DNA from 2 places in the Arthrobacter sp. MMS24-T111 genome. Region 2 is predicted to be linked to the other one. Evidence: predicted binding sites of a transcription regulator. Region 2 holds the regulator's gene; the other holds the start of a gene.

Region 1 (4,413 bases), 710 kb from region 2:
TGCTTCAGGGGCCCGGCAGGTACGGCAGTTGCATGTGGCCCGCTGGGGCCTGGTCCCTTCCTGGGCCAAGGATCCCGGGATCGGGTCGCGCATGATCAACGCCCGCAGCGAATCGGTGCTGGAAAAGCCTGCGTTCAGGAAGGCCGTGAAGTCACGCCGCTGCGCCGTCCCCGCCGACGGGTACTACGAATGGAAGCAAGGGCCCGGGAAGTCCAAGCAGCCCTATTATGTGCACCCCGGTGAGGACCACGGGCTGGTATTCGCCGGCTTGTACGAGTGGTGGAAGGACCCGTCCATTCCGGAAGGGGAACCAGGGCGCTGGCTGCTGTCCACATCCATCCTCACAGCGGACACCCCACCGCCCGGGACTGAATCCACCATCTTCGGGAAGCTGACGGAACTGCACGACCGCGTGCCCCTGCCCATGGACAAGGCCACCACGCAGGCTTGGCTGGACCCGCAGGCTGACGACGCAGCCGCCCTTGTGGACCTGGTGCGGGCCGGGGTCAAGGAAGCTGCCGCCGACTGGCACGTGGAGTCCGTGGGCAAGGACGTGGGGAACGTCCGCAACAACGGACCGGACCTGATCCGCCCTGTGGAGGCACTGTTCTAGCAGTCCCTGCCAGGGGTGCGGACGCCGTCACACGGTGACCGTGCCGGCGTCGTCCACGGTCCAGGTGGGGTTGTACGCGACTTCCCAGCGGAACCCGTCAGGATCCGCGAAGTACCCCGTGTAGCCGCCCCAGGGTTGCGTGACGGGTTCGGCGATGATGACTGCCCCCGCCGCTGCAGCCTCTTCCATGACCCGGTCCACGTCCCCGGCGCTCCCCACGTTATGGCTGAGGGTGATGCAGGGAACCCCGTCCGGCGGGCTGACGCCTGCCTCCGCCTGCATCTGCCGGACGTCCCACAGCGAGAGCACCAGCCCGTGGTTCACCTGGACGAACAGCACCTCCCCGGCAACCTCACGGTGGACCGGCCAGCCAAGGCCGTCGATGTAGAAGGCCCGCGACCGGTCAACGCTGCGGACGCCGAGGGAGATAAAGTCGACTCTTGGCTCCATGCTTCGATACTGTCAGAAGATGGCGACAATTCAAGGAAACGAACGGGATGCCCAGGCCGACAAGGAACAGCTCGCAGCTGTCCGGGTCGCAGTCGATGAGGTGGATGACCAGATCGTCACCCTCATCGCCCGCCGCGAGCGGCTGATCCGGATCGCCGGCACCCTCAAAGGCGACGACGCCGAGGTGCGGGCTCCCGGCCGGGTGGAGCGGATCATCGAGCACGTCCGGGCCGCGGCAGAGAAAAAAGACATTGACCCGGACATCGTCGAGTCAACCTACCGGGCCATGATCTCCGCGTTCATTGAACTCGAACTGAAGATTCATAAGGAAAACAGCTAAGGAAACCCCTACAGGGTTTCCTCCACCGGAACCCCATGCTGGAACTCCCGTCCGTCCGCCTCGCTGAAGGCTGACAGGACGTGACCTTTCCCGAGCCCGTTCAAGGCCGTGGCGGGAAAGCTCCCGGTGATGGTGCTGTCCGAGTGGGATACGCCGGACAGGTCGTAGTCTTCCTCGATTCCCTGGTCCCGGTTGAACGCGTAGCAGGCAATGGCCTCCCCGTTCATGAATTCAATGCACAGCCGCCGCTGCGTTGAATAGTCCGGCGTGGCTCCCATCAAGCCCACCACGTAGGCGCCGGACCCCGGAATGGCGCCATCAATATTGAACGTGGCCACCAGGGTGGAGTCCTGGGTCTTGATGCTTGCCTGCTTCAGGAGTGCGTCATCGGTACTCATGCCATCATCCTGCTCCCTGCCGCACGGTCCGTCCACCCCCGCCTATGTTTTGCCGGCTCCCCGGCGTAGACTTTATTTATTCGAACACATATTCGAATCAAGCATTTGGGGAGTACCGTCCGGGAGGCGCGCATGGGCATGTTCAGCGAGTCCATTGACGTGGCATGTTCCACCTCCGGGCAGCCTGAATCGTTAACGTGGGCAGGCCGGGACTACCTCATCTGCGCCGAACCTGTCCGGTGGTATGAACGCCGACAGTGGTGGGCTGAAGACGCCAGGGCTCCCCTGGGAAGCGGCCCAGGCGTGGTGGACCACGAAATCTGGCGCATCCAGGTGCTTCCCGCTGACGCGAACAATGCTTCAGAACCCCTGACCCTCGACCTCACCCGGCATGTTGGCAGCGGCCGGTGGCGGCTGCTGCGGATCCATGACGCCCTTCGCCCCAGAACAGCATGAGCTTCACACACCTTCACGTTTCCACAGCATTCAGCGCCCATTACGGCGTCTCCTGGCCGGAGGAACTTGTCCAGGCCGCCGCAAGCGACGGCGCCACTGCCCTGGCCTGCACCGACCGGGACGGCCTGTACGGCACCATCAAGCACCTCAAAGCCTGCATGGCTGCGCGCATCGACCCCATCGTGGGGGTGGACCTTGCGGTGTTCGACGACGAAGGGGACCACCGCACGCAGGTAGCCGGGCGGGTGGTGGTGCTCGCCCGCGGGCACAACAATGGCGCGGGGTACCGTGCTCTATGCCGGCTGGTTTCCGATGCCCACGCCAGGACCTCCGGGAAGGCCGGGGGAACAGTGCCGGTGGCTGTCACCCGTGCCGAATTGGCCTCCCGGACCCTCGACCCTGCAACGCTCAAGCCAGTGCTGACCGTCCTGATTGGACCGGATTCCGACGTCGGCAGGGCCATGGGGGGACGGCGTTACCTTCGCCCCCGAACCCTTTTCAAACAATGGCTGGATGCCATGCCCGCGGGAACCGTCGTTGCAGAAATCGTCTCCCAGCTCAGCGCGCCCGGCTTTCCCCTCAGCACGGCCCATGCTGTCCGCATGCTCCGGCTCGCCGAAGAACACCACGTCCCCGCCATCCTCAGCAACGCGGTGCGGTATTGCGCTGCGGACGGGGCGCCCACCGCGGACGTCCTGGACTCTGCCCGGACGCTGAAGTCCCTTCCGGAGCTGGCAGGGGAACCGCTGCTCCAGCCCACCGGCCAGGGGTGGCTGAAAACTGCGGAACAGATGCTCGGCCTGGGCAAGGAAATCATTTCCGCAGCAGGGTATGGGACCGCCGACCTCAAGCAATTGATGGCACAAACCGAGGCGCTCGCCGACCTCTGCCGGATGGATCCCGCCTCGGACATGGGATGGAAGCAGCCCGTGGTGCCGGAGGCATCGGTCATTGGCATCACCCGGGATCCGCATATGGAACTCATCCAGCGGTGCCATGCCGGAATTGGCAGGCGGTTCCCGGGGATCGGCGGTCCCGACGAGAAAACGATGCTGGCACGGCTGGAGCATGAGTTGGGGATCATCCGGAACCTGGGATTCTCGTCCTACTTCCTGACTGTGGCGGAGGTGTCCCGGATGATCCAGGACATGGGAGTCAGGGCTGCAGCCCGTGGGTCCGGGGCGTCCAGCCTGGTCAATTACCTGATCGAGGTAAGCCACGTAAATCCCCTGCAGCACGATCTCATCTTCGAACGGTTTCTCTCCAACGACCGCGCCACCCTGCCGGACATCGACATCGACGTCGAAAGCGCTGAACGCCATAACGTCTACCGCCAAATTTTCGAACGCTTCGGCTCCGAGCGCGTCACCCTGATGAGCATGCAAAACGGGTACCGCGCCCGTGGAGCCGTGCGCGACGCCGGGATGGCGCTGGGAATGGACGACGACGAAGTGGGGGAGATCGCCAAGCAGTTGTGGCGGTTCTCAGCCAGGAAATTTCGCGAAGCGCTGCAGGAAAAACCCGAACTCAAGGAGTTCGCCGGCCGGGTGGAGCATCGGGACGCCGACGGAAACCAGCAACTGGACCTGCTGGTGGACCTGACCGAGCGGCTGGACCGGCTGCCCCGCCACATCTCGATGCACCCCTGCGGGGTCATCCTGGGAGATGCCACGCTCCTGGACCGCACCCCGGTCCAGCCCAGCGGCCTGGGCCTGCCCATGAGCCAGTTCGATAAACACGACATGGATCCCATGGGAATGCTCAAGCTTGATGTCCTCGGTGTCAGGATGCAGAGCGCCATGGCCTTCGCGGTCCGGGAAGTGATCCGCCTGCACCCGTCCAAGGCCGAGGTGGTGGCTGCGGGCCGCCACCCGGCTGGTCCGGATGGCAGCGGACCTGACTACATAGCCGCTGACGGGCGGATCGACCTCAACGCCGTCCCCCTCGATGACGAACCAACGTATGAGCTGATCCGCAGCACCCACACCCTCGGGTGTTTCCAGATCGAATCGCCGGGCCAGCGGGAACTGATTGGAAAGCTGGCACCCCGGGAGTTCAACGACCTCATTATCGACATCTCCCTGTTCCGGCCGGGACCCATGAAATCGGACATGGTGCGCCCCTTCCTGGAACACCGCCATGGGTTCGCCCCGGAG
Region 2 (4,413 bases):
CGGGAAGCGCGGCGTGGCCGGCAAGGATGCGTTCCAGGGATGTGAGGAAGGCTGTGGTTTCCGGCTCAGTACCTGCCGTGACCCGCAGGTGGCCCGGAATTCCCACGTCGCGGATCAGCACGCCCGCGTCCAGCAGTTCCTGCCAGACCTGGTGCGGGTTCTCCAGGCCACCGAAGAACACGTAGTTGGAGTCGGACGCCGCAGGCTTCAGGCCCATCCTCGTCAGCTCAGCCACAATCCGGTCGCGCTGCTGCTTGATGTCCTGCACGTCGGCCATCAGCGCTTCCCGGTGCTGGAGGGCCGCCAGGGCGGTTGCCTGCGTGATGGCGGACAGGTGGTAGGGCAGGCGCACCAGGCGCAGGGCATCGGTGACCTCCGGTGCCGCGGCCATGTAGCCAAGGCGGGCCCCGGCAAGGGCGAAAGCCTTGCTCATGGTGCGGGAGACGATCAGCCGCTCCCTGCCGGGCAGCAGGGTCAGTGCGCTCGGGGTGCCGTCGTGGGCGAACTCGTGGTACGCCTCGTCCACGATGACGATGGTCTGGCTTGGAACACCGGCCTCGTAGACAGCCTCGACGACGTCCAGTCCCAGGCCGGTGCCGGTGGGATTGTTCGGCGAGCAGAGGAACACGATGTTCGGCTGCAGCTCCCTGACCTGGCGGGCAGCGGACTCTGCGCTGAGGTCATAGCCCTCGGCCCGGACACCGGTGATGTATTCCGTGTCGGTGCCGCTCGCCAGCAGCGGGTACATGGAGTACGTAGGCGGAAAGCCCAGGGCAGTGCGGTTCGGGCCGCCGAAAGCCTGGAGGATTTGCTGCAGGACCTCATTGGAGCCGTTGGCGGCCCACAGGTTGGTTTCGTCGAGCCCGTGGCCAAGGTATTCGGCCAGGGCCTTGCGGAGCTCGGTGAACTCCCGGTCCGGGTAGCGGTTCAGGCCGGCGGCGGCCTCCGTCACGGCGGCGCTGATGGCTGCCCGCACGTCCGCCGGGACGCCATGGGTGTTCTCGTTGACGTTCAGGAGAATGGGGACGTCCAGTTGGGGCGCCCCGTAGGGAGTCAGCCCGCGAAGGTTGCTGCGGAGGGGTAGCCGGTTCAGGCGTTCTAGCTGGTCGTTCACCTGAACAGTTTAGTTGCCGTGGCAATTACCAGAAAATATGACACTTTCCGCCTGCCCCGGAAACTGCCGGGGCAAGGAGCTGACGGCAGACTCCGGGTGGGACGGGCACCGGCAGGTTCCAGGCCGCGGCGCCCACGGCCGCCGCTCCGGGGCGACCGCTCAAGGGCAGGTCAGTGGCTGGGGACGAAGAGTTGCTGCCCGGGCAGGACGGCGCCGGCGGACAGGTTGTTGAGCTGGACGATGTCCGCCACGACGTCGCGCGCATCCCGGTTCGGAGCTACGGCACCGGCGATGGACCAGAGGGACTGGCCGGGCTGGACGGTGACTGTCACCGTAGGTGTCACGGCGAGGTCCGCGGCGGAGTCGGAGGCCTTGGCCGGGGAGTGGAAGAGTCCCGCCAGTGAGAGCAGCAGGACCGCGACGAGAATCAGCGGCACTCCCACCAGGACGATCCGGCCCCGCCGGGTCAACCGAAGCGGCGCCGGGGATGGCGCAGTTCCGGCACTGATCCGCCGGTTGCCTGACATGTGGCGCTCCCCGGCCAAGAATTCCGGACGGGAAATGCGGGAAAGAGTTAAAGCTGACATGAACTGAGCCCTCCTGGACCTGCCGTGCTGCCCGGGTGTCCGCCGCTGCCGTCCTGCCTGCCCTGCCGGAATACCAATCTCTTCCGGCCAGGTCTTCGAACAGGTCACGCAGTGATTAGAACACATATTCGAACTTTGCTTACTAAGTTTTAGCACCTATCAACGAACAATGTCGAGACTCGCTAGAACAAATGTTTGAAAAAGCAATGTGGCTGGCCTAGCTTGGAAACCAAGAACAACCACCACTGAAGTTGAACAGCAGGGTCTGACAATGACAGCGGCGACCCTTCACGCAGCGCCGGCCAACGGCGTGGGGCGGAAGATCCGGCGGCAAGCGAAAGGCATTGGCGAACATGGCAGCAGCAGCCGCCGGGGGCAGGACGGCCCCGCAACCAAAGAGGACTCCGAAGGGGCTTACCCCACGGCAAAAAAAGATCCTCGAGACCATCCAGCGGTCCGTCAATGACAACGGCTACCCGCCCTCGATGCGCGAGATCGGCGACACGGTGGGCCTGGCGAGCTTGTCCAGCGTGACCCATCAGCTGTCCCAGCTGGAAAAGCTGGGCTACCTCCGGCGCGACCCGAAGCGGCCGCGGGCCATGGAGGTGCTCATGCCCCTCACGCTCGACGGCGGCGCCGGGAAGCCGCTTGCCGCGTCAGCACCGCAGACGCCGGGCGCCACCGTAACGGAGCTGCCCACCGCGCTGGACACCGCCATGGTTCCGCTGGTTGGCCGGATTGCCGCCGGCGGTCCCATCCTCGCCGAGCAGCTCGTTGAAGATGTCATGCCGCTCCCCCGCCAACTTGTCGGCCAGGGTGAGCTGTTCATGCTCAAGGTGGCCGGAGACTCCATGGTGGACGCCGCTATCTGCGACGGAGACTGGGTTGTGGTGCGCCGCCAGGCGGACGCCGTCAACGGTGACATCGTCGCTGCCCTGCTCGATGACGAAGCAACCGTCAAGACTTTCCGCCAGCGGGACGGCCACACCTGGCTGCTCCCGCAAAACACGCAGTACGAACCCATCCTGGGCGACCACGCGACCATCATGGGCAAAGTGGTCTCGGTGCTGCGGTCGCTCTGACACCGCCTGTCACCTCCGGCCGCGGCAGGCCTCTATCCGGAGGCCTCCGCGCCGAGCCTGGTGAGCGCGGCCAGCGCCTTGCTGCGGTCCGTCGTGGACCAGAAAGGCGGCAGCGCGGCCCGCAGGAAGCCCGCATAACGTTCGGTTGCCAGCCGCGAATCCAGTACCGCCACGACGCCCTTGTCGCCGGTTGACCGGATCAGCCGCCCGGCGCCCTGCGCCAGCCGGATGGCCGCGTGGGTGGCCGACACCGACATGAAACCGTTGCCACCGGCTTGGGCCACGGCCCGCGACCGGGCTGTCATGAGGGGGTCGTCCGGTCTGGGGAAGGGAATCCGGTCGATCACCACGAGCCGGCAGGACCCGCCCGGAACGTCCACCCCCTGCCACAGGGACATGGTCCCGAAGAGGCAGGTGTCCGGTTCGTCGGCGAACTGCTTGACCAGGGCGGTCATGGTTGACTCGCCCTGGCAGAGCACGGTCATATCGACCTTGGGCCGCAGGGCGTCGGCGGCCTCTTCCGCAGCGCGACGCGAGGAAAAGAGGCAGAGGGCACCGCCACCGGATGCTTTGATGAGCGCCTCGAGCTCCTCCAGTGCTTCCGGCGAAACACCCCGGCCGGGTTTGGGCAGGTGTCCCGCCACGTAGAGGATGCCCTGTTTGGGGTAGTCGAAGGGTGAGCCGACGTCCACGCCGGTCCAGCTGGGAAGTCCGTCGCCTATCAGTCCCAGTCCGCCCGCTGCCGGTTCGAAGGCGGACCCGATGGCCAGGGTGGCAGAGGTCAGCACAACAGTGTGACCGGCGAAGAGTCCTTCCCTCAGCCGCCCGGCAACGGACAGCGGCGCGATGTTGACCAGGACCGGTGCATGCTCGTCAGGCTGGGAGTAGCCCTGGCCGGGGTCGAAGGTGCTCGCGCGCGAGAACCAGACCACCTCGCGGTTCTCCCGGGCAGCCAGCAGCCGTTCGCACAATTCCAGGATCAGCATGAGGCGGGACCGGGCGAGTTGCCGTCCGCCGTCGGCCGTGGTGTTGCTGTCCCCCTTGGAATCGGACAGCGCCGCGCGGCAGGCCTCACGCAGCTGGTCCACGCAGTCCAGCTGTTCGTCGTTCAGGCCATTGGGCAGCAGGCCGTTCGGCGCCCCGGCGAGAGCCAGCTCAAGGTTGGCCGCCGCCGCGTTCAGGGCGTCAACGGTGATGGCCGTGTGCTTGCGGGCACCTGCTGCGGCGGCGTGCACCATGGCCACGGACAACTGCCCGGATACGGCCCCGGTGACACGGTCCTGCAGTTCATGCGCCTCATCCACCACCACGACGTCATATTCGGGCAGCACCGCGAGCCCCTCAAAGGCACTGACGGCAAGCATGGCATGGTTGGTCACCACGACGTCTGCCTCGGCCGCGTCCTGACGCGCCAGTTCACTGAAGCATTCAGCGGCCATGGGACATTTTTGCGCGCCCAGGCATTCCATGGAGGTCACGGATACCTGCCGCCAGGCCCGGTCGGTCACGCCAGGTAGGAGCTCGTCACGGTCGCCGGTGGCGGTCTTCTCGGCCCACTCCCGCAGCCGCACCACTTCCTTGCCCAGCTGGGAGGCGGGGCCGCCCACTGAGGCGGCGAAGTGCGGCACGC

What was found. The regulator LexA, encoded in region 2, represses DNA repair genes until DNA is damaged. The targets are predictions, from matches to a motif close to TCGAACANNTGTTCGA.
Region 1: ACX5I6_RS14300 (DUF6504 family protein) is a predicted target of LexA. The motif match lies at 1,882-1,897, and genes of this name have one in related genera.

The regions. Positions count from the first base shown of each region.
Region 1 covers NZ_JBTZRO010000001.1:3,033,351-3,037,763, forward strand. Annotated here, with positions in the region: gene ACX5I6_RS14280 (SOS response-associated peptidase) at 1-613, shown strand, start outside; gene ACX5I6_RS14285 (VOC family protein) at 641-1,063, opposite strand; gene ACX5I6_RS14290 (chorismate mutase) at 1,083-1,403, shown strand; gene ACX5I6_RS14295 (hypothetical protein) at 1,412-1,801, opposite strand; gene ACX5I6_RS14300 (DUF6504 family protein) at 1,934-2,257, shown strand; gene ACX5I6_RS14305 (DNA polymerase III subunit alpha) at 2,254-4,413, shown strand, end outside.
Region 2 covers NZ_JBTZRO010000001.1:3,746,560-3,750,972, forward strand. Annotated here, with positions in the region: gene ACX5I6_RS17545 (histidinol-phosphate transaminase) at 1-1,114, opposite strand, end outside; gene ACX5I6_RS17550 (LysM peptidoglycan-binding domain-containing protein) at 1,285-1,641, opposite strand; gene lexA (transcriptional repressor LexA) at 2,055-2,783, shown strand; gene ACX5I6_RS17560 (ATP-dependent DNA helicase) at 2,816-4,413, opposite strand, start outside.